Regions from separate parts of the Tardiphaga sp. genome, predicted to be linked through region 1. Evidence: predicted binding sites of a transcription regulator. Region 1 holds the regulator's gene; each other region holds the start of a gene.
The links. The regulator PhoB, encoded in region 1, activates phosphate uptake and scavenging genes when phosphate is short. The targets are predictions, from matches to a motif close to TGTCATNNANCTGTCAT.
Positions count from the first base shown of each region.

Region 2: the regulator PhoB is predicted to act here: its motif matches at 5,894-5,910, upstream of ACEK02_RS06585 (RNA degradosome polyphosphate kinase).
Region 3: the regulator PhoB is predicted to act here: its motif matches at 5,034-5,050, upstream of ACEK02_RS29900 (DUF47 domain-containing protein).

Region 1 covers NZ_JBGMOE010000090.1:78,428-85,655, forward strand. The annotation lists gene pstC (phosphate ABC transporter permease subunit PstC) at 1-168, shown strand, start outside; gene pstA (phosphate ABC transporter permease PstA) at 172-1,017, shown strand; gene pstB (phosphate ABC transporter ATP-binding protein PstB) at 1,014-1,838, shown strand; gene phoU (phosphate signaling complex protein PhoU) at 1,867-2,580, shown strand; gene phoB (phosphate regulon transcriptional regulator PhoB) at 2,672-3,376, shown strand; gene ACEK02_RS13960 (GcrA family cell cycle regulator) at 3,501-4,010, opposite strand; gene ACEK02_RS13965 (aspartate aminotransferase family protein) at 4,457-5,695, shown strand; gene argF (ornithine carbamoyltransferase) at 5,695-6,633, shown strand; gene ACEK02_RS13975 (Hsp33 family molecular chaperone) at 6,809-7,228, shown strand, end outside.
Region 2 covers NZ_JBGMOE010000044.1:108,161-115,388, forward strand. The annotation lists gene rnd (ribonuclease D) at 1-900, shown strand, start outside; gene ACEK02_RS06575 (fumarylacetoacetate hydrolase family protein) at 1,065-1,967, shown strand; gene ppx (exopolyphosphatase) at 2,103-3,608, opposite strand; gene ACEK02_RS06585 (RNA degradosome polyphosphate kinase) at 3,621-5,822, opposite strand; gene ACEK02_RS06590 (chromosomal replication initiator DnaA) at 5,976-6,653, opposite strand; gene ACEK02_RS06595 (CDP-alcohol phosphatidyltransferase family protein) at 6,700-7,228, opposite strand, start outside.
Region 3 covers NZ_JBGMOE010000218.1:344-7,571, reverse strand. The annotation lists gene ACEK02_RS29930 (ABC transporter ATP-binding protein) at 1-90, shown strand, start outside; gene ACEK02_RS29925 (ABC transporter substrate-binding protein) at 162-1,382, shown strand; gene ACEK02_RS29920 (ABC transporter substrate-binding protein) at 1,434-2,654, shown strand; gene ACEK02_RS29915 (branched-chain amino acid ABC transporter permease) at 2,721-3,596, shown strand; gene ACEK02_RS29910 (branched-chain amino acid ABC transporter permease) at 3,598-4,566, shown strand; partial or broken gene ACEK02_RS29905 (methyltransferase) at 4,574-4,888, shown strand; gene ACEK02_RS29900 (DUF47 domain-containing protein) at 5,105-5,749, shown strand; gene ACEK02_RS29895 (anion permease) at 5,764-6,780, shown strand; gene sugE (quaternary ammonium compound efflux SMR transporter SugE) at 6,898-7,212, opposite strand.

The DNA of each region.
Region 1 (7,228 bases):
CCAGGCACCACGATCTCGGCGGCGATCGCCTCGGAATTCGCGGAGAGCGACGGGTTGCATCAGTCCGGCCTCATCCTGCTCGGCCTGCTGCTGTTCGTGCTCACCTTCATGGTGCTTTCGGCCGCGCGTCTGATGCTGATGCGGCTTGAAAAGAAGGCGGGGAACTAAGTCATGAACCCGATTTACGCATCCCGCCGTCGCAACGACACGATTGTCCGCGGCCTCTGCATGGGTGCCGCCCTGTTCGGCGTCACCTGGCTCGCGCTGATCCTGTTCACGCTGTTCTATAACGGTCTCGCCGGCATCAGCCTGCAGATCTTCACCCAGAACACGCCGCCGCCCGGCTCCATGGAAGGCGGCCTGCTCAATGCCATCGTCGGTTCGGTCATCATGACTGTGATCGGCGTCGGCATCGGAGCGCCGCTCGGCCTGTTTGCTGGCACCTACCTCGCTGAATATGGCAAGCACGACAAGCTGACCTCGGTGATCCGCTTCATCAACGACGTGTTGTTGTCGGCCCCGTCCATCATCATCGGCCTTTTCGTCTATGGCGCGGTGGTGGTTCCGATGGGTGGCTTCTCGGCTCTCGCCGGTTCGCTGGCCCTCGCCGTGATCGTCATCCCTGTCGTGGTCCGTACCACCGAAGACATGCTCGGCCTCGTACCCAACCCGCTGCGTGAAGCGGCATCGGCGCTCGGCCTGCCGCGCTCCCTGGTCATCAAGCGGATCGCCTATCGTGCAGCCCGGGCCGGTCTGATCACCGGCGTGCTGCTGGCGACGGCGCGGGTCGCCGGTGAAACGGCGCCGCTGCTGTTCACCGCGCTGAGCAACCAGTTCTTCAGCCTCGATCTCACCAAGACGATGGCCAACCTGCCGGTGACCATCAACAACTTCGTGCAGAGCCCCTACGAATATTGGAAGCAGCTCGCCTGGAGCGGTGCCCTGATCATCACCTTGACCGTACTTGCCCTTAACATTGGCGCACGCATTCTCGGCGCCGAGAGGACAGCAAAATGAGTGAGCTTTCTGTGTCGTCTGGCGTTCCCTCCGTCTCGATGCCGCCGCCGGTCCTGCAGGGCGAGACCCGTCCCAAGGTCACCGTGCGCGACCTGAACTTCTATTACGGCGAACACCATGCCCTGAAGAAGATCAACCTGACGCTGATGGCGAACCGCGTGACCGCGTTCATCGGCCCGTCGGGCTGCGGCAAGTCCACGCTGCTGCGCATTTTCAACCGCATGTATGATCTGTATCCCGGCCAGCGCGCCGAAGGTCAGCTCATGCTCGATAACCAGAACATTCTGGATCCGAAGCTCGACCTCAACCTGCTGCGTGCCCGCGTCGGCATGGTATTTCAGAAGCCGACCCCGTTCCCGATGACGATTTACGAAAACATCGCCTTCGGTATCCGCCTCTATGAAAAGATCTCCAAGTCGGAGATGGACATCCGCGTCGAGAAGGCGCTTCGTGGCGGTGCGCTCTGGAACGAAGTCAAGGACAAGCTCAACGCGTCGGGCCTCAGCCTGTCGGGTGGTCAGCAACAGCGTCTGTGCATCGCGCGCACCATCGCGGTTCGGCCGGAAGTGATCCTGTTCGACGAGCCGTGCTCGGCGCTGGATCCCATCTCGACCGCGAAGATCGAGGAGCTGATCGACGAGTTGAAGGATCAGTACACGATCGCGATCGTGACCCATAACATGCAGCAAGCCGCCCGCGTCTCCGATACCACGGCCTTCATGTATCTCGGCGAACTGATCGAGTTCGATCAGACCAACAAGATCTTCACGTCGCCGACCGATCGCCGTACCCAGGATTACATCACCGGCCGCTTCGGCTGACGCGACATGTTCGCGGGAGGATTTAGAGATGGCTTTTGAACACACCACCAAGGCATTCGACGACGATCTGCAGGAGCTGACCCGTCTCGTTGCCGAGATGGGCGGCCTCGCTGAACGGCAGATCGTCGAATCCGTCGATGCGCTGATCCGCCGGGACGTCGCACTCGGCGCCCGCGTCGTCGCCGCCGATGCCGAGATCGACCAGTTGCAGCGCACGATCGAGGAACGTGCCGTGCTGACCATCGCCAAGCGCCAGCCCATGGCTGTCGACCTGCGCGAGATCGTCGGCGCGCTGCGCGTCGCCACCGATCTGGAGCGGATCGGCGATCTCTCCAAGAACATCGGCAAGCGCGTCAATGCACTCGACAGCGACTTCCACCCGCTGAAGCTGATCCGCGGTCTCGAGCACATGACCGACCTCGTGACCACCCAGGTCAAGTCGGTGCTCGACGCCTATGCCGCGCACGATCTGCCGGCAGCCATGACGGTGTGGAAGGGCGACGAGGAAATCGACGCCATCTGCACCTCGCTGTTCCGCGAACTCCTCACTTACATGATGGAAGATCCGCGCAACATCTCGTTCTGTATCCACCTGATGTTCTGCGCCAAGAACATCGAGCGGATCGGTGACCACGCCACCAATATCGCGGAAACCGTGTTCTACATGATCGAGGGTCAGCAGATGGTCGACAAGCGCCCGAAGGGCGACATGACCAACTTCGCGAATACGCCGACGGCCTGACGCATGATCCGGAAAAGGGGAAGCCGGTCTTCCGCCGGGTTCATGATCTGAGGCTTGTCGGACGTCACTGAGGGTATTGATCAATATGGCAATGAACGCGCGCATTTTAGTGGTTGAAGACGAGGAAGCACTCACGACGCTCCTGCGCTACAACCTCGATGCCGAGGGCTACGACGTTGAAACCGTAGCTCGCGGCGACGATGCCGACACCCGCTTGAAGGAGCGTGTACCGGATCTCGTGGTGCTCGACTGGATGCTGCCGGGTCTGTCCGGCATCGAACTGTGCCGCCGCTTGCGTGCGCGGCCCGAAACCAAGGCACTGCCGATCATCATGCTGACGGCGCGTGGCGAGGAGAGCGAGCGTGTTCGCGGTCTTGCCACCGGTGCCGACGACTACATCGTCAAGCCATTCTCGGTGCCGGAACTCCTGGCGCGTGTGAAGGGTCTGCTGCGGCGTGCCGCGCCGGAGCGTCTCGCCACCGTGCTCGCTTTCGGCGATATCGAACTCGACCGCGACAAGCGCCGCGTCGTGCGGTCCAGCCGTCCGATCGATCTCGGTCCGACCGAATATCGCCTGCTGGAGTTCTTCCTGGAACATCCGGGTCGCGTATTCAGCCGAGAGCAGTTGCTCGACAGCGTCTGGGGCCGTGACATCTATATCGATGAGCGCACTGTCGACGTGCATATCGGTCGCCTGCGCAAGCTGCTCAATCCCGCCGGTGAGCCGGATCCGATCCGAACCGTGCGCGGTGCCGGCTACGCACTGGATGACCGCTTCGACAAGGCGGCGGAGTAGGTCTCTCTTCCTTCTCCCCGCCCGGCGAAGCGAGGCTTCGCTAGGCGGGGTGAGGCAAGCAAGTGCCAACGAAAAATGCCCGGCATCGCTGCCGGGCATTTTCATTTGGCTTGATACGTCCGGTTCAGCGCGTCGGCTTCGGCACGGCGCGACGGCGGTCACTGGCCGGCTGATAGGCGATGCGCGAGTGATGTGCGCAATAGGGAGCGCCGGCCAGCGCCTTGCCGCCGCAGAAGTAGAATTCGGGGCTCGACGGATCGCCGATCGGCCAATGGCAGGTGGCTTCGTTGAGTTCGACCAGCGACAGGCGCTGGCTGATCGGCACGATATTGTCATAGGCGATCGGGTCGGGCTCGGCCTCGACTTCGTAATTATGGGCCAATGCCGTGTTGCCGCGGGCCATCGGGCGGGCGACACGCACCATCTGCTGTGCCGGGCGCGCCTTGCGCTGCCGCGGAGCTGCCGAGGAGGGGCTCTTGGCGCGGCCGGACAGGCCGAGGCGGTGAACCTTGCCGATGACAGCGTTGCGGGTCACGTTACCGAGTTCCGCAGCAATCTGGCTGGCGGAGAGGCCGCCTTCCCAGAGTTTCTTCAACTGTTCGACGCGATCGTCGGTCCATGTCATTACCGTCATCGCCATTTTCCCTTCGTGAGCGCCAGCCTGACCGGGCAGCGCTGCGAGTTGAGACTTCAAAAATCCCTGCGGTCAGAATCCTTTAGCGCTCACCGGGCGCGAATTTCGCGTCCGGCTTTTACGCCGCACTGGATGTGTCAAAAGGATCTACCGCCGCACGAGATGTCGTATCCGACGAGGCAAAAGCTACAATATGCCGTGACTCACGCGCAAGAGTCGGGCATGCCGCGTCCACATGCTTCTGCAAACAAAGCAGCAAAATCGGCTTTTTCTGCGACTCCGTGTGACTCGAAAGCCGCAGTGCGCGGTTGACAGTCCTCGCAGCACACCTAGAATAATGCCCACGTGCCGCCCGAGAAGGGCGGCACGTTTCGTTTCTAGGGTCCGTTGTTCGATTTCGCACAGTTGTCATCGACGCGGACGCAGTCTTTTCGATCGGATCGGTTATGACCAACAACGCAACGTCCTCGCCCCTCTCTCAGGCTCACTTGCTGCCTGTTTTCGCGCGTGCGGATGTCGCTTTCGAGCGCGGTGAAGGCGCCTGGCTGATTGGAACCGATGGCGAGCGCTATCTCGATTTTACCAGCGGCGTTGCTGTCAACGCTCTCGGTCATGCCCATCCGCATATGGTTGCCGCGTTGCAGGAGCAGGCCACCAAGCTCTGGCACATGTCGAACCTGTTCAAGAGCCCGGACGGTGAACGCCTCGCCGCCAGGCTGTGCGAACAAAGCTTTGCCGACTTCGTGTTCTTCGCCAATTCGGGCGCGGAAGCGATGGAATGCGCGATCAAGGTGACCCGGCACTATCATTTCTCCAAGGGCCATCCCGAGCGCACCCGCATCATCACCTTTGAAGGCGCGTTCCATGGCCGGACGCTTGGCACGCTGGCTGCGACTGGCGCCGCCAAATATCTCGAAGGCTATGGTGCGCCGCTCGACGGTTTCGACCAGGTGCCGCTTGGCGATATCGAAGCGGTGAAGAAGGCGATCGGTCCGAACACCGCCGGCATTCTTATCGAGCCGCTGCAGGGCGAGGGCGGCGTGCGTGCGCCGAGCAACGCGTTCTTCGGCGCGCTGCGCGAACTCTGCGACAAGAACGGCATCCTGCTGATCTTCGACGAAGTGCAGACCGGCATGGGCCGCACCGGCGAACTGTTCGCCTATCAGCGTATCGGTGTGACGCCGGATGTCATGTCGCTCGCAAAAGCGCTCGGCGGCGGTTTCCCGATCGGCGCGTGCCTCGTCACGGCGGAAGCGGCTGAAGGCATGGCGCCCGGCTCCCATGGTTCGACCTTTGGCGGCAATCCGCTGGCGGTGGCCGCGGCGAATTCCGTGCTCGATATCATGCTGAAGCCCGGCTTCTTCGACCATGTGAAGAAGATGTCGTTGCTGCTGAAACAGAAACTCGCGGGCGTGGTCGACAGCCATCCGGACGTGCTCAGCGAAGTGCGCGGCGAAGGTCTGCTGATCGGCCTCAAGGCGGTGGTGCCGGCGGGCGATCTCGTGGCCGCATTGCGCGATGCGAAGCTGCTGACCGTCGGCGCCGGCGACAATGTCGTGCGCTTCCTGCCGCCGCTGATCGTCAGCGAGTCCGAGATCGAGCAGGCCGTGCAGCGGCTGGAGCAGGCCTGCGTGGCCCTCGGCTCATCCGCCAGGACATCTGCAAAGACGCAGGGAGCCGTGTGATGAGCACGTCACCGCGGCATTTCCTCGATCTCACGGCCGTACCGGCCGCCGAGTTGCGCAACATCATGAATGCAGCAGCCGCCATGAAGGCGAGGCTGAAGGGCCGGGACGGCTCCAATGCCGAGCCCGATCGTCCGCTCAAGAACAAGACGCTGGCGATGATCTTCGAGAAGCCCTCGACGCGCACCCGCGTATCGTTCGAAGTGGGCATGCGTCAGCTCGGCGGCGAGGTCGTGATGCTCACCGGCGCCGAAATGCAGCTCGGTCGCGGCGAGACCATTGCCGATACCGCGCGCGTGCTGTCGCGCTTCGTCGACATCATCATGATCCGCATTCTCAATCATGACTCGCTGATGGAACTCGCGGAAAATGCGACGGTGCCGGTCATCAACGGCCTGACGCGCTTCTCGCATCCCTGCCAGGTGATGGCGGATGTGATGACCTATGAGGAGCATCGCGGCCCGATCAAGGGGCGCACCGTGGCCTGGACCGGCGATGACAACAATGTGCTGATGTCGTGGGCCCATGCGGCCGAGCGCTTCCAGTTCAAGCTCAACATCGCGACGCCGCCGCAACTGTCGCCGAAGAAGCCGTTCAAGGACTGGGTCAAGGCGACCAATGCGCCGATCACGTTCAGCGACGATCCCGATGCGATGGTGAAGGGTGTCGATTGCGTCGTCACCGACACCTGGGTGTCGATGGGCGACAAGGACGGCGAGACCCGCCACAACCTGCTGAAACCCTATCAGGTCAATGCGCGCCTGATGTCGCTGGCCAAACCCGATGCACTGTTCATGCATTGCCTGCCCGCCCATCGCGGCGACGAAGTCACCGACGAGGTGATCGACGGACCGCAATCGGTGGTGTTCGACGAGGCCGAAAACCGTCTGCATGCGCAGAAGGGAATTCTGGCCTGGTGCCTGCGCGCGGTGGCGTGAGGCGTATCGAATTTATCGCCCAATACCTCCGTCATGCCCGGCCCTGTGCCGGGCATCCCCGTCTTGGTACCTTGCAAAGGCGTGGATGGCCGGGACAGGCCCGGCCAAGACGAGCAGCTATTTCCCGGTTCCCTGCACCTTTCACTTGCGGCCCTCCGACCCCAAATAGAGCGCCATGACCCCATCAGATCCAAATCTTGAGCCCGACGCCCCCATTCGCGCGCCGTCTTCCGTTCCGGTCGATGACGCAGTGCTGCCTTTCGAGGTCGCGCCGCTCGATCTGCGCGGGCGGCTGACCCGGCTTGGCCCCGCGCTCGATGAGCTGCTCGCCAAGCATGATTATCCCGCGCCGGTGGCCAAGCTGCTCGGCGAGGCGATCGTGCTCACGACACTGCTTGGCTCGGCGCTGAAATTCGACGGCCGTTTCATCCTGCAGACCCAGACCGACGGTCCGGTGTCGCTGATGATCGTCGACTTCCGCGCCCCGGATAAAATGCGCGCCTATGCGCGGTTCGATGCCGAGCGCCTGCTGCCCGGTCTCGGCACCGCGGCACTGCTCGGCAAGGGCCATCTGGCGATGACCGTCGATCAGGGC
Region 2 (7,228 bases), on a different contig from region 1:
GACATCGAAATCATCGTGCACCGCGCCGGCGTGGTGCCGCATCCAATCTTCGACACCCAGGTCGCGGCCATGGTGCTCGGTTATGGCGACAGCATCGCCTATGACCAGCTCGTCGAACGCGTCACCGGCCACCGCCCCGACAAGACCCACCGTTTCACCGACTGGTCGCGCCGCCCGCTGACCGAAGAACAGCTGCATTACGCCGTCTCCGACGTTACCCATCTGCGCGACGTCTTCGCCAAGCTCGATGCCGATCTGAAGAAGCGCGACCGCAGCGACTGGGTCAGCGAGGAAATGGAAATTCTCACCTCGCCAAAGACCTATGATTTCCATCCCGAGCGCGCCTGGGAGCGGCTGAAGACCCGTGTCCGCAAGCCGAAAGAGCTCGCGGTGCTGATGGAAGTCGCGGCCTGGCGGGAACAGGAAGCGCAGAGCCGCGATGTACCGCGCTCGCGCGTGCTCAAGGACGATGCCGTCGGCGATATCGCGACCCACGCGCCGACCTCACTCGAGAAGCTGGCCAATCTGCGTTCGCTGCCGAAGGGCTTTGATCGCTCCAAATGGGGCAGCGACATTGTCGCCGCCGTCCAGCGTGGCGTCGCCCGCGACCCCGCCACATTGCCAAAGATCGAGAAGCCGCGCGGCAATTCCAACGGCGCAGCCACCGTCGAACTGCTGAAGGTGTTGCTGCGGATGACCTCTGAGCGTCACGCCGTCGCCAGCAAGGTCATTGCGACCGTGGATGATCTCGAGCAGATCGCCACCGACGACAATGCCGATGTGGGCGCCCTGCACGGCTGGCGGCGTGAGCTGTTCGGCGAGGCTGCACTGGCGCTCAAGCATGGCCGCCTTGCCTTGGCGATGGAAAAAGGCCGGGTGATCCGGGTGGATCGCCCCTAATATTCTCATTCATCCCTCACCCTGGGGATGGCGCAAACATCTCATGGTTCGAGACGCGCGAAGTCGCGCTCCTCACCATGAGGACTCTCCCCTTTCCAACGACCGCCGAAGTAGTGCAGAAATGCGCTGCAGCCGGTCAACGGCCATTGTTCTGGGGAAGCGTCATGAAATTCGTCACGATCTCTGTTGGTAACGCAGCACATCTGGGCGCCGTCCTGAAAGACGGCCGCATCCTCGATCTGGCGAAAGCAGCAGCGGGCGATGGCGCGTTCAAGGATCTGATTGCCTTGATCGAGGCGGGTGACGTTGGACTGAAGATTGCAGAGCGACTGGTCGCCTCAGCTGACAGCGGCGAGTTGCCGAATGCAGTCATCAGCGCGGCAGATGCGACACTGCTGGCGCCGATCCCCTCACCGCGCAAGAATGTCTTCTGCGTCGGCAGAAACTATATCGAGCACGTCAAAGAGGGGTACCGTGCGCGCGGCACCGAGGTGAAGCTGCCGGAGTATCCGCAGATCTTCACCAAGCCGCCAACTGCGGTGATCGGTCCCGGCGCCAATATTCCGCTGCATGCCGGGATCACCGAGGTGCTCGACTATGAGGTCGAACTGGCCGTGGTGATCGGCCGTCGCGGCGTCAATATTTCCATGGACGATGCGCTCGACCATATCTTCGGTTACACCATCATCAACGACGTGACCGGCCGCGACCTGCAGCGCCGTCACGACCAGTGGTTCAAGGGTAAAGGCCTCGACGGCAGTTGTCCGATGGGACCTTGGGTCGTGCACCGCGACGATATCCCGGACCCGCAGGCCCTCGACATCTCGCTGACGGTGAATGGCGACCTGCGTCAGAACTCCAACACCAAACACATGATTTTCCCGATCGCGCGGATCATCCACGATCTCTCCCTTGGCATGACCCTGGAGCCTGGCGACGTCATTGCGACCGGTACGCCCTCTGGCGTCGGCTACGCCATGACGCCACCGCAGCCGCTCAAGGCCGGTGATGTGGTGAAATGTCAGATTGAGGCGATCGGCACGCTGGAAAATCGCGTCAGTCAGTAACTCGGCGCCCTGCACGTAGGTGGCTCCGCAAATTGTTCGGCGAAGCAGCACGGGCGCTCAAACTCGTCAGACGCGCACCGGCGATGGGAGCGCCGCGCTGCAATCAGTAGCATCATTCAGAATGAGCGGCGGTGGCTATCGCCTGACGATCGAACCGGACTTCCCGACCAGTCGCGCCAGCTGCTTGAAGCGGCTGCCGACACGATCGGCGACGAGATCGACCATGCGATGCTCGAAGACGAGCATCATCTTGCGATCCTTGGTGGCGAAATGCGTGGCGGGCAGCACGCCCGGCCGCGCCGCCGAAATGAGATGCGCGACCCTGAACAGCGCACCGAGCAAGCGCGCACGTTCAACCTGTGCCGGCGAGACAAGCGAGCGGACCAGCTCCGGGGGCTCGTTCTCGGTGCTGAATCCTGCGTAGCGGTAGTACACACAGAGCGCGAGAAACGCGCGGCCGTGATGATCGACCGAACCGAAATTGCCGTTAGTGATCAGACTGAGCGTCTGCTCGCCGCGATGATCCGGATGGACGCGCCAGCCGATATCAGACAACAGACATGCCACCCGGCGTAGCCGACGATCCTCGTCGGTCTCTTTGAGCTTGGCAACACGGACGAACCGATCACTCCACTCACTCAGCTCCTGCGCGTGGCGCGCCGAACGCGACAACAACTCGTTCATGGTCTGCGCGGCGCCGACCAGACCGTCTTGCATACGCTGCGCTTGCGGCAGCATTTCGTACAGCAAGCCTTCACGGACGCCATAGGTCGAGAACACGATGGTTTTCGGCTTGGCAGTGCGAATGACATATTCAAGTACGAGTGCGGCGTAGACCAGCAGCGGCTGGCGCTGTTCTGCGATGGCTTCGATATTGGCGAGAATGTTGGCTGTTGCGAGCCGGCGCAAGCGGCGTACGAAATCGAGCGCCTCATTGGCCGGGATCGAATAGCCATGCATCACACGAAGCGGGTAGCCGCTCTGGATGATGTGCAGCCGCGCCAATGCACGCCAGGTACCGCCGACCGCATAGAAATTTCGGCCCACGCCCGCCTTGAGTTGCGCGACGTCAGCCAGCGCCAGCCTGACGATGCGTTCGGCCTTCTTCGGTGATTTCTGTGAGGCATCCTGCAATGCGAGACTACCGAGCGGCAGCGTCACGCCCTGCCGAACCGCATTGCCTTTGACATCGATCAATTCGAGCGAACCGCCCCCGAGATCGCCGACAAGGCCGTCGGGTTTGTGCACACCCGAAATCACGCCCAGCGCCGAGAGCTTCGCTTCGCGTGGCCCCGATATGATCTGGATCTCGCAGCCACAGATTTTTTCCGCTGCTGCAATGAATGCAGGTCCATTGCTCGCATCGCGCGCCGCAGCGGTTGCGATCGCATAGACGCGACCAACCTTCATGACCCTGCACAGCGCATGGAAGCGCCGAAGGGCCGTCAGCGCCTTGTCGACGGCATCCTTGGCCAGCAGCCCGGTGCTCTGCACTTCGCGGCCGAGACCGCACAGCGCCTTTTCATTGAAAAGCGTGACAAGGCTTCGCGTCAGCGTCTCGTAGACAACGAGACGCACCGAGTTGGAGCCAATATCGATGACGGCGACGCTGGTCGCGCGTTGATTGACACGCGCTACCACGCTGCTGGTTCCTTACGAGGATTGGTGACGCTCCGAACGGCGGGTGAGCCGGCGCGGGGATGATTTCTCAAGCGACTTTCCACGGCCAGACAGACTCGGATTCGTCATGAAGTAATTGTGCACATTGAAGGGTTCCTCGCCCTTCGCTGCCTTCATACGCGTTGACGATCCATCCGGCAACAATTGCCAGCTCTGTTCCGTGTCCTTCAAATTGGCCACCATGATCTGCTCAAGCACCTGGGTATGCACCGTGGGGTTCTGTAGTGGACACAGAACCTCGACACGGCGATCCAGATTGCGCGGCATCATGTCGGCCGACGAGATATATACCGCCGCCTTCGGGCTCGGCAGGCCATAGCCCATGCCGAAGCAGTAGATTCGACCGTGTTCGAGGAAGCGGCCGATGATTGACTTGACGCGAATGTTCTCGGACAGGCCGGGGACCCCAGGTCGCAAACAGCAAATACCACGCACGACCAGTTCGACCGATACGCCGGCATTCGACGCCTCATAGAGCGCGTCGATGATTTCGGGATCGACCAGCGAATTCATCTTGAGCCAGATCGCACCGGGCTTGCCGTTGCGGGCAAACGCGGCCTCACCGCGGATGTGTTCGAGCATACGTCCACGCAAGGTCAGCGGCGACACGGCCATCTTCTCGATGTCGCTCGGCTCAGCATAGCCGGTGATGTAGTTGAACACGCGAGCGGCATCGCGGCCGATGATCGGGTCGGACGTAAAATATGACAGATCGGTGTAGATGCGCGCGGTGACCGGATGATAGTTGCCGGTGCCGGTGTGGACATAGGTCGTGAGCGAGCCGCCCTCGCGGCGCACCACAAGCGACAGTTTCGCATGAGTCTTCAATTCGAGGAAACCGTAGACTACCTGGACACCGGCGCGCTCGAGATCGCGCGCCCAGCGGATATTGGCCTCTTCGTCGAACCGCGCACGCAGTTCGACGAGCGCTGTCACCGACTTGCCGGCTTCCGCAGCTTCGACCAGCGTGCGCACGATCGGCGAGTTGTTGGAGGTCCGATACAGCGTCTGCTTGATCGCAACGACGTCCGGATCGCGCGCGGCCTGCTGCAGGAACTGCACGACGACGTCGAAGGACTCATAGGGATGATGGACGATGAGATCCTTCTGGCGGATCGCCGCGAAGATATCACCGCCATGGTCGCGGACGCGTTCCGGGTGGCGCGGCACATAGGGCACGAATTCCAGATCGGGCCGATCGAGGCGCGTGAGCTGCGAGACCTCGTTCATGGCGAGGATGCCATCGACCAGCAGGATTTCGTCGTCAGACGTAGCCAGCGCGCGCTGCACGAAGGCACGCAGTTCGGCCGGCATGCTGGCTTCGATTTCGAGCCGGATCACCGATCCCCTGCGCCGACGCTTGAGCGCCGTCTCGAACAGCCGGACCAGATCCTCGGCCTCTTCTTCGACTTCAAGTTCGCTGTCACGGATGATGCGGAAAGCACCCTGCCCCTGCACGGTGTAACCCGGAAACAGCCGCGCGATGAACAGGCCTGTGGCCTGCTCCAGCGTGATCAGGCGAACCGCGCCATCCTTGCCGGGGGTCGGCAGGCGGATAAAGCGATCGATCTTGCCGGGCATGCGGATCAGCGCGTTCATCGTCTTCCCGTCGGACACCCGCGACAGATGCAGCGCGATGGTGAAGCCGAGGCTGGGGATGAACGGGAACGGATGCGCCGGGTCGATCGCCAACGGCGTCAGCAGCGGGAAAATATTGTGGAGGAAATGATCCTCGATCCAGGTCCGGTCGGCCTTGCTGACCTCCTTGCCGTCGAGCAGCACGATTCCGACATCGGCCAGCATGCCGCGCTGGTCGCGCCAGATCGCCTGCTGGTCGCTACCGAGCTTGGAGACCGCGCTGTTGATCAGCACCAGTTGCTCGGCCGGGGTCAGGCCGTCCGGGCTGCGCTCGCTGATTCCCTCGCGGACCTGCGCCTTGATGCCGGCGACACGGACCATGAAGAATTCATCAAGGTTGTTTGCGGAAATCGACAGGAAGCGGACCCGCTCTAGCGCCGGATGGCCCGGATTAACGGACTCCTCAAGGACGCGACGATTGAAGTGCAGCCAGGACAGTTCGCGATTGATGAAGCGCTCGGGACCTGATGCGACCACCTCTGCCGGTTTCGCTTCACCCTTTTTCTCTTCAATAACAATCTCTTCTGCAGAGTCCATGAGACAGCAATCCATCCAGTTCAAGCAGCGCTATAGTGCCGGCAAATCACAGCGGACATTGCGTCAATCGCGTGACACTTCAATGACATTGAGGAACCAGCCCGCTTCGCCGTCAAGCATGGTTTGACGCGCTTCGTGAGTTCAAAGGCTAAGTCAGGCGTCGCGAAGCAGTTCCGCGGCCAATGCGCGCGTTACCGGGCGGCCGAGCCGAAGCGCCTCGCTATCCAGCAATTCCACGGTATTGCGGGCGGCGGCGAATGTGCGCTCGATGCGGCTGGCGACATAGCTGACCACCCCCTCATCGATGCTGAGCTGGCGGTCGGCGCAGAATTTCACGATTAGCGCCCGAAACAGCCCGTCATCCGGCGGCATCAGATTGACCACCGGGATTGCCCGAAGCCGCGACCGCAGATCGCGCAATTCGACCTCCATCGCGGCGGGGGCGACCCGAGCCGTGATCAGCACATAGGCGTTGTCCTGACGTGCCAGATTCAGCAGATGGAACATCGCCCGCTCATCGAAAGTGCCGGCGTTGAGATCCTCCACCACCAGCGCGTTGGTCACCAGCTCGGCCGGAACCGTCGCGGCAGTCAGACTGTGCGCCATGGTGGAGCGCGCCCCGGCCTCCTCGGCCCAGATCGCCGCCAGATGGCTCTTGCCGGAGCCCTCGGGGCCCACTAGCAGCATCACCCGGTTCGGCCAGTCGGGCCAACAGTCGATCAACCCCAGCGCCTCGGCATTGGCCGGGCCCTCAAGGAAGTTGTCGCGGGACAGGCTCTCCGCATGGGGCAGCGCGAACGCCAATTGACGGGGTTGGACGCGGGCGACCACGCAAATACTCCTGCCGGCTGCGCCGGCGAATGTCACGAAATACTGGTTACTGGGGCTCTTGGCCGGGTTCGATGGTGCTCATGTGTCGCATCCACTCGACGAGATAAAAGGACACAGAGAGCAACGTCAAGACGGTCACAAAACCCATCAAAATCAAATCGTAAGGCGAGGATTTGAAACCAAATCCGAGGGCGGCAAGGACCAGGGCTGCGAAGGCCACCTGCGCCACCGTATTGAGCTTCGATACCATCAGCGGCTTCATCGGCATCGGTTTGCCAAACAACCACGACACAATGACGGCGCCGACGATCATGATATCCCGCGACACTACGAGAATCACGATCCAGCGCGGAACTGCCCCCCATATCCCCAGGGACACGTAGATCGAGACCAGCAGCGCCTTGTCGGCCAAAGGATCAAGCAGCGCACCGAGTTCGCTGGCCATGTTGAAGCGCTTGGCAAGAAAACCATCGATTGCATCGCTGACCCCGGCAATCACGAAGATTGCAAAGGCGACCTCCATCTGGCTCGACGCAATCGCCCAGACGATCACGGGCACCAGCAGAATGCGCCCG
Region 3 (7,228 bases), on a different contig from region 1:
ATCGTCGAACACGGCAAGATCATCGATGGTTTCGCCAATTCCGAGCTCTCGGCGAACATGGACAAGCTTCATACGTATCTCGGCGTCTAATTATCGAATAACGGACCGAGCCAACGGTCCGACGATAGACACAACCATCAATGCGGGTAGGGAAGCACAGAATGAAGAAAGCCGTTTCGACGTCGCTGCTGGGTTTCGCGCTGATGATGAGCGCAAGCTCTCTTGCGTTCGCCCAGGACAAGACCGCCAAGATCGGCGTGCTGAACGACCAGTCGGGCCTCTATGCCGACGTCACCGGTGTCGGGTCGACGCTGGCCGCGCAGATGGCCGTCGAGGATTCCGGCCTGGCCGCCAAGGGATGGAAGATCGAGGTCGTCACCGGCGATCACCAGAACAAGCCGGATGTCGGCGTCAATATCGCGCGCCAGTGGTTCGACCGCGACAAGGTCGATGTGATTGTTGACGTCCCGACCTCTTCCGTCGGCCTCGCTGTCAACAACGTCGTCAAGGAGAAGAACGGCGTTTATCTGAATTCCGGCTCCGGCACGTCCGATCTCTCCAACGCGCAGTGCTCACCCAACACCATTCACTGGGCCTATGACACCTATCAGCTCGCCAACGGCACCGGCACAGCGCTGACCAAGGCTGGCGGCAATACCTGGTTCTTCCTCACGGCAGACTATGCTTTCGGCACCGCGTTGGAGCGTGACACCACCAATGCCGTGACCGCGATCGGCGGCAAGGTGATCGGCAGCGTGCGTCCGCCACTGAATACGCCGGACTTCTCGTCGTTCCTGCTGCAGGCCCAGGCGTCGAAGGCCAAGGTCATCGGTCTGGCAAATGCCGGCGGTGACACCATCAACGCGATCAAGCAGGCGTCGGAATTCGGCATCGTCAAAGGTGGCCAGAAACTCGCGGGCCTGCTGATGTTCGTCTCGGATATCCACGCGCTCGGCCTGCCGGTGGCGCAGGGCCTGAACTTTACCGAGACCTTCTACTGGGATCTCAACGACGGCACCCGTGCGTTCTCCAAGCGGTTTCAGGAGCGCATGAAGAACAAGAGCATGCCGACCACCGTGCATGCCGGCGTCTATTCGTCATTGATCCACTACTTCAAGACGCTCGATGCCATGGGCGGAAATTCGCATGATGGCCTCAAGATCGTCGACAAGATGAAGGCGACCCCGACCGACGACATCATCTTCGGCAAGGGGACGATCCAGCCGAACGGCCGCAAGCTGCACCCGGCCTATCTGTTCGAGGTCAAGAAGCCCGAAGAGTCGAAAGGACCTTGGGATTACTACAAGCTGGTGGCAACCATTCCCGCCGACCAAGCCTTTACGCCACTCGACAAGAGCAGCTGTCCGCTCCTGAAGAAGTAAGTAAACCTTCGCGCCTTTTCATGTTGTTGAATTGTCTATTGTGAGGAAGTCATGAGAAATACGATCTCTACTGCACTTCTCGGCACGGCGCTTTCGCTGGCCATGGCTGGCATCGCCATGGCCCAGGACAAGACCGTCAAGATCGGCGCACTCAGCGATCAGTCCGGTCTCTATGCCGATCTCGGCGGCCCGGGCTCGACCCTGGCTGCGCAGATGGCGGCGGAGGACTCCGGTCTGATGGCCAAGGGCTGGAAGATCGACATCATCTCCGGCGATCACCAGAACAAGCCGGACATCGGCTCCAACATCGCGCGGCAGTGGTTCGACGTCGACAAGGTCGACACCATCGTCGACGTGCCGAATTCCGGCGTGGCGCTGGCGGTGAACAACATCGTCAAGGAGAAGAACGGCGTCTACATCAATTCGGGTGCCGCGACGTCGGATCTCACCAATGCACAGTGTTCGCCGAATACCGTGCACTGGACCTATGACACCTACATGCTCGCGCATTCGACCGGGCAGGCGATGGTGAAGGCCGGCGGCGACAGCTGGTTCTTCCTGACCGCCGACTACGCCTTTGGTGCCGCGCTTGAGCGCGATACCTCGGAAGTCGTCAAATCCTCGGGCGGCAAGGTGGTCGGGGGCGTCAAGCATCCGCTCAACACCGCGGACTTCTCCTCCTTCCTGCTGCAGGCGCAGTCGTCGAAGGCGAAGGTCATCGGTCTGGCCAATGCCGGCGGCGACACCACCAACTCGATCAAACAGGCGGCTGAATTCGGGATCGCCAAAGGCGGTCAGAAGCTCGCGGCATTGCTGCTGTTCATCACGGACGTCAAGGCGATAGGTCTCGAAACCGCGCAGGGCCTCAGTTTCACCGAGACCTTCTACTGGGACCTCAACGACAAGACCCGCGACTTCTCCAAGAAATTCGCGGCGCGCATGAAGAACGGCGCTCCGCCGTCGATGGTGCAGGCGGGCGTGTATGCCGGCCTGATCCATTACTTCAAGGCGCTGGAAGCGCTCGGCGGCAATCCGCATGACGGCGCCAAGGTTGTTGCCAAGATGAAGGAATTGCCGACCGACGATCCGCTGTTCGGGCAGGGCAAGATCGAAGCCAATGGCCGCAAGATTCACCCGGGCTATCTGTTCGAAGTGAAAAAGCCGTCGGAATCGAAGGCGCCGTGGGATTTCTACAAGCTTGCCGGTACAGTGCCAGCCGATCAGGCCTTTACACCGATCGAGAAGAGCACCTGTGCGCTGCTGAAGAAATAAGATCGTTGGCCCGGCGGCGTCACGCTGCCGGGCCAATACTTTCCTGCGATAAGAGTTGAGAACAACATGTCGATCAATCTACAGGCCCTGTCTGCGCAATTGCTGGTCGGACTCATCAACGGCTCGTTCTATGCGCTGTTAAGTCTCGGCCTCGCCGTGATCTTCGGCATGCTGAACATCATCAATTTCGCCCATGGCGCCGTCTATATGATGGGCGCCTTCGCGGCATACTTCCTGCTCAATCTGGCCGGCATCGGCTACTGGCCGGCGCTGATCCTGGCGCCGCTGGCGGTCGGCCTGTTCGGCATGGTGATGGAACGCACCATGCTGAAATGGATTGCCAATCTCGACCATCTCTACGGCCTGCTGCTGACCTTCGGTCTGGCGCTGATCATCCAGGGCGTGTTCCAGAACTATTTCGGCTCGTCGGGTCTGCCTTATGCCATCCCTGATCAGCTCAAGGGCGGCATGAATCTCGGCTTCATGTTCCTGCCGATCTATCGCGGCTGGGTCGTCATCTTCTCGCTGGTGGTCTGTATCGCAACCTGGTTCCTGATCGAGCGCACGCGGCTCGGCGCCTATTTGCGCGCCGCCACCGAAAATCCGACGCTGGTCCGTGCCTTCGGCATCAACGTGCCGCTGATGATCACGCTGACCTATGGCCTCGGCGTCGGCCTGGCCGCGCTCGCCGGCGTGCTGTCGGCGCCGATCAACCAGGTGCGCCCGCTGATGGGCGCGGACCTGATCATCGTCGTGTTCGCCGTCGTCGTGATCGGCGGCATGGGCTCGATCATGGGATCCATCATCACCGGTTTCACCCTCGGCATCATCGAGGGTCTCACCAAGTATTTTTACCCCGAGGCCTCCAATACCGTCGTTTTCGTGCTGATGGTGCTGGTGCTCCTTGTGAAACCATCCGGACTGACGGGACGGGCTGCCTGATATGACAACGATCACCGAAAACGCGATTCCCGCACCCCGCCGCACCGTCAGGGACGAGATGGTCGCCTTTGCGATCATGACCGCGCTGTTGCTGGTCGTGCCGCTCACCGGCGTCTATCCGTTCTTCGTGATGCAGGCGCTGTGCTTTGCGCTGCTCGCCTGCGCGTTCAATCTCCTGATCGGCTATGGCGGTCTGTTGTCCTTCGGCCACGCGATGTTCCTCGGCACCGCCGGCTACTGCACCGCGCATGCCCTGAAAGTGTGGGGCCTGGCGCCCGAGCTCGGCATCGTCGTCGGTGTCGTCGCGGCCGCCGCGCTGTCAGTCGTCACGGGCCTCATCGCCATCCGCCGTCAGGGCATCTACTTCGCCATGATCACGCTGGCGCTGTCGCAGCTGCTGTTCTTCGTCTATCTGCAGACGCCGTTCACCCACGGTGAAGACGGCATCCAGGGCATTCCGCAGGGCACGCTGTTCGGCCTGTTCAATCTCTCGAAGCCGATCACGCTGTATTACGTGATCCTGGCCGGCTTCACGCTGGGCTTCCTGATCATCTATCGCGCCATCAACTCTCCATTCGGCGAGGTGCTGAAGGCGATTCGCGAGAACGAGCCGCGTGCGGTGTCGCTGGGCTACAAGACCGACCAGTACAAGCTGCTGGCCTATATCCTGTCGGGTACGCTGGCAGGCTTCGCGGGCTCGCTGAAGGTGTTTGTGGCGCAGAACGCCTCGCTCACCGACGTGCACTGGACCATGTCCGGCGAGATCGTGCTGATCACGCTGGTCGGCGGCCTCGGCACGCTGTTCGGGCCGGTGGTTGGCGCCTTCGTCATCATCGCCATGCAGCAATATCTCGCCGGCTTCGGCCAGTGGGTGACGGTGATCCAGGGCGTGATCTTCGTGGTCTGCGTGCTGACCTTCCGCCGCGGCGTCATCGGCGAAATCGCGCATTACTTCAAGCGGTCGCTGTAGTTCACCATTGTCATACTTCTCCGATCCGGAGGCAGTGGCACGCTATGCAGAAGGCCCGGTGCGGCAGGTGCCGGGCTTCCTCGGCCTGCTGCAGATGGCGGGTATTCTCCTCGCGGAACGGGCACCGGATGATGCCCATGTGCTCGTGCTTGGCGCGGGCGGCGGGCTGGAGCTGAAGGCATTCGCCGAGACACAGTCCGGATGGCGCTTTTGCGGCGTCGATCCATCGGCCGAGATGCTGGGACTGGCCGGGCGCACGCTGGGTCCGCTCGCATCGCGCGTCGACCTCCATGAGGGCTATATCGACGGCGCGCCCGACGGGGCGCAGCACGAACGGCGAAATCGCCTGTGAATTCAATCATTCGCTCTAAATCCGGGCACTGCCTCAGGAAAAGCAGGCTGTCATAAAGCGGTGGATGACCGGGTCTAGAAGGTGTGCGATTGCTCGCCTTGGCCGGAAATGCTTTATGACGTCCGTGTGACGGGAGCCGCGAGCCGGGTCCGGTCCCTGCGTTTTCCCGAAGACCTGGATGATCCTATGCTGCGCTGGTTCCGCTCCTTTCTGCCCCGGGAGGAGAGGTTTTTCGACCTGTTCGCCCGTCACTCCGTGACGGTGGTGCATGGCGCGGAAGCGCTGGCGGGGATGATGGAAGGCGGCGATGAGACGCCGGTCTATTGCCAGCGCGTCAACCAGTTCGAGAATGACGCTGACGCCATCACCCGCGAGGTGCTGACCGCCGTCCGCCGCACCTTCATCACGCCGTTCGACCGCGTCGACATCAAGAACCTCATCACCGCGATGGACGACTCCATCGACCAGATGCAGCAGACGGCGAAGGCTGTGATGCTGTTCGAGGTGCGCCAGTTCGAGCCGCCGATGCGCGAGATCGGCATCCTCCTGGTGGAATGCGCCAACCTTGTGGGCCGCGCCGTGCCGCTGATGAGCGCCATCGGCGACAATGTCGGCCTGCTTACCGCGATCACCGAGGAGGTCGGCAAGCTCGAGGGCCGCGTCGACGATCTGCACGATATCGGTCTCAAGGAGCTCTATCTCAAGCACCGCGATGCCAACGCCATGGATTTCGTGGTCGGCGCCGAGATCTACAAGCACCTTGAAAAGGTGGCCGACCGCTTCGACGACGTTGCGAACGAGATCAACAGCATCGTTATCGAACAAGTATAGGGCAGGGCTATCAGGTGGACGCCACGCTCGCCTTTCCGGTGCTGATCGGCCTCATCGCCATCGCACTGCTGTTCGACTTTCTCAACGGCCTGCATGACGCTGCCAATTCGATCGCGACGATCGTCTCGACCCGCGTGCTGCGGCCGCAATATGCGGTGCTGTGGGCGGCGTTCTTCAACTTCATCGCTTTTCTGGTGTTCGGCCTGCATGTCGCCAACACCATCGGCACCGGGATCATCGAGCCCAGCGTCATCGATCCCGCGGTGATCTTCGCGGCCCTGATGGGCGCCATCGTCTGGAACGTGATCACCTGGGGGCTCGGCATTCCCTCGAGTTCGTCGCATGCGCTGATCGGCGGTTTGCTGGGGGCGGGCGTCGCGAAAGCGGGACTGTCCGCCGCGCTGTGGAGCGGGTTGACCAAGGCGTTGCTCGCCATCGTGCTGTCGCCGCTCGTGGGGTTCCTGCTGGCGCTGGTGCTGGTGGCTATCGTGTCATGGGCTTCGGTGCGCTCGACGCCGTTCGCCGTGGACCGCGCGTTCCGCATCCTGCAATTCGTTTCGGCCTCGCTTTACTCGCTGGGGCATGGCGGCAACGACGCGCAGAAGACCATGGGCATCATCGCGGTGCTTTTATATTCGCAGGGCCATCTCGGCACCGAGTTCTCGGTACCGTTCTGGGTGGTGCTGTCATGTCAGGCGGCGATGGCGCTGGGCACGCTGATGGGCGGCTGGCGCATCGTCCGGACCATGGGCCTGCGCATCACCAAGCTGACGCCGATGCAGGGCTTCTGCGCCGAGACCGGCGGCGCGGCGACGTTGTTCGCCGCGACGTTCCTGGGCGTGCCGGTGTCGACGACGCATACGATCACCGGCGCCATCGTCGGCGTCGGCGCGGCGCGTCGGGTGTCAGCGGTACGCTGGAATGTGGCGAGTTCGATCGTCTATGCCTGGGTCATCACGATCCCGGCCGCGGCGATTGTCGCCGCCGCGACCTGGTGGATCGTGAAGCTGCTGCATCTGAGCTTTATTTGACAAGACGCAGTCATTCCGGGGACGGATCGACGCCGTAGGCGGCGGGACGGAGCCCCGAAGCCCCATATGAGCCGTAGGATGGGTTTCGCTGCGCTCTCCCCATCCTGCGGGATCACGTCACGACACCAGCTTCAGCCCGGCAATTCCCGCCACGATCAACCCGATACAGGCGATCCGCGCTACGGTGGCCGGGTCTCCGAACAGGTACATGCCCAGCGCGGCTGTGCCGACCGCGCCAATACCGGTCCACACGGCATAGGCGGTTCCCATCGGCAGTTCCTTGAGCGCGAGGGCAAGCATACCGACTGACGCGGTCATGCTGATGAGGGTGAGGACGGAGGGGACGAGGCGGGTGAAGCCTTCGGTATATTTGAGCCCGACGGCCCAGCCGACTTCGAGCAAACCCGCAACGAACAACAATAGCCAAGCCATGGGATGACCCCCTGAA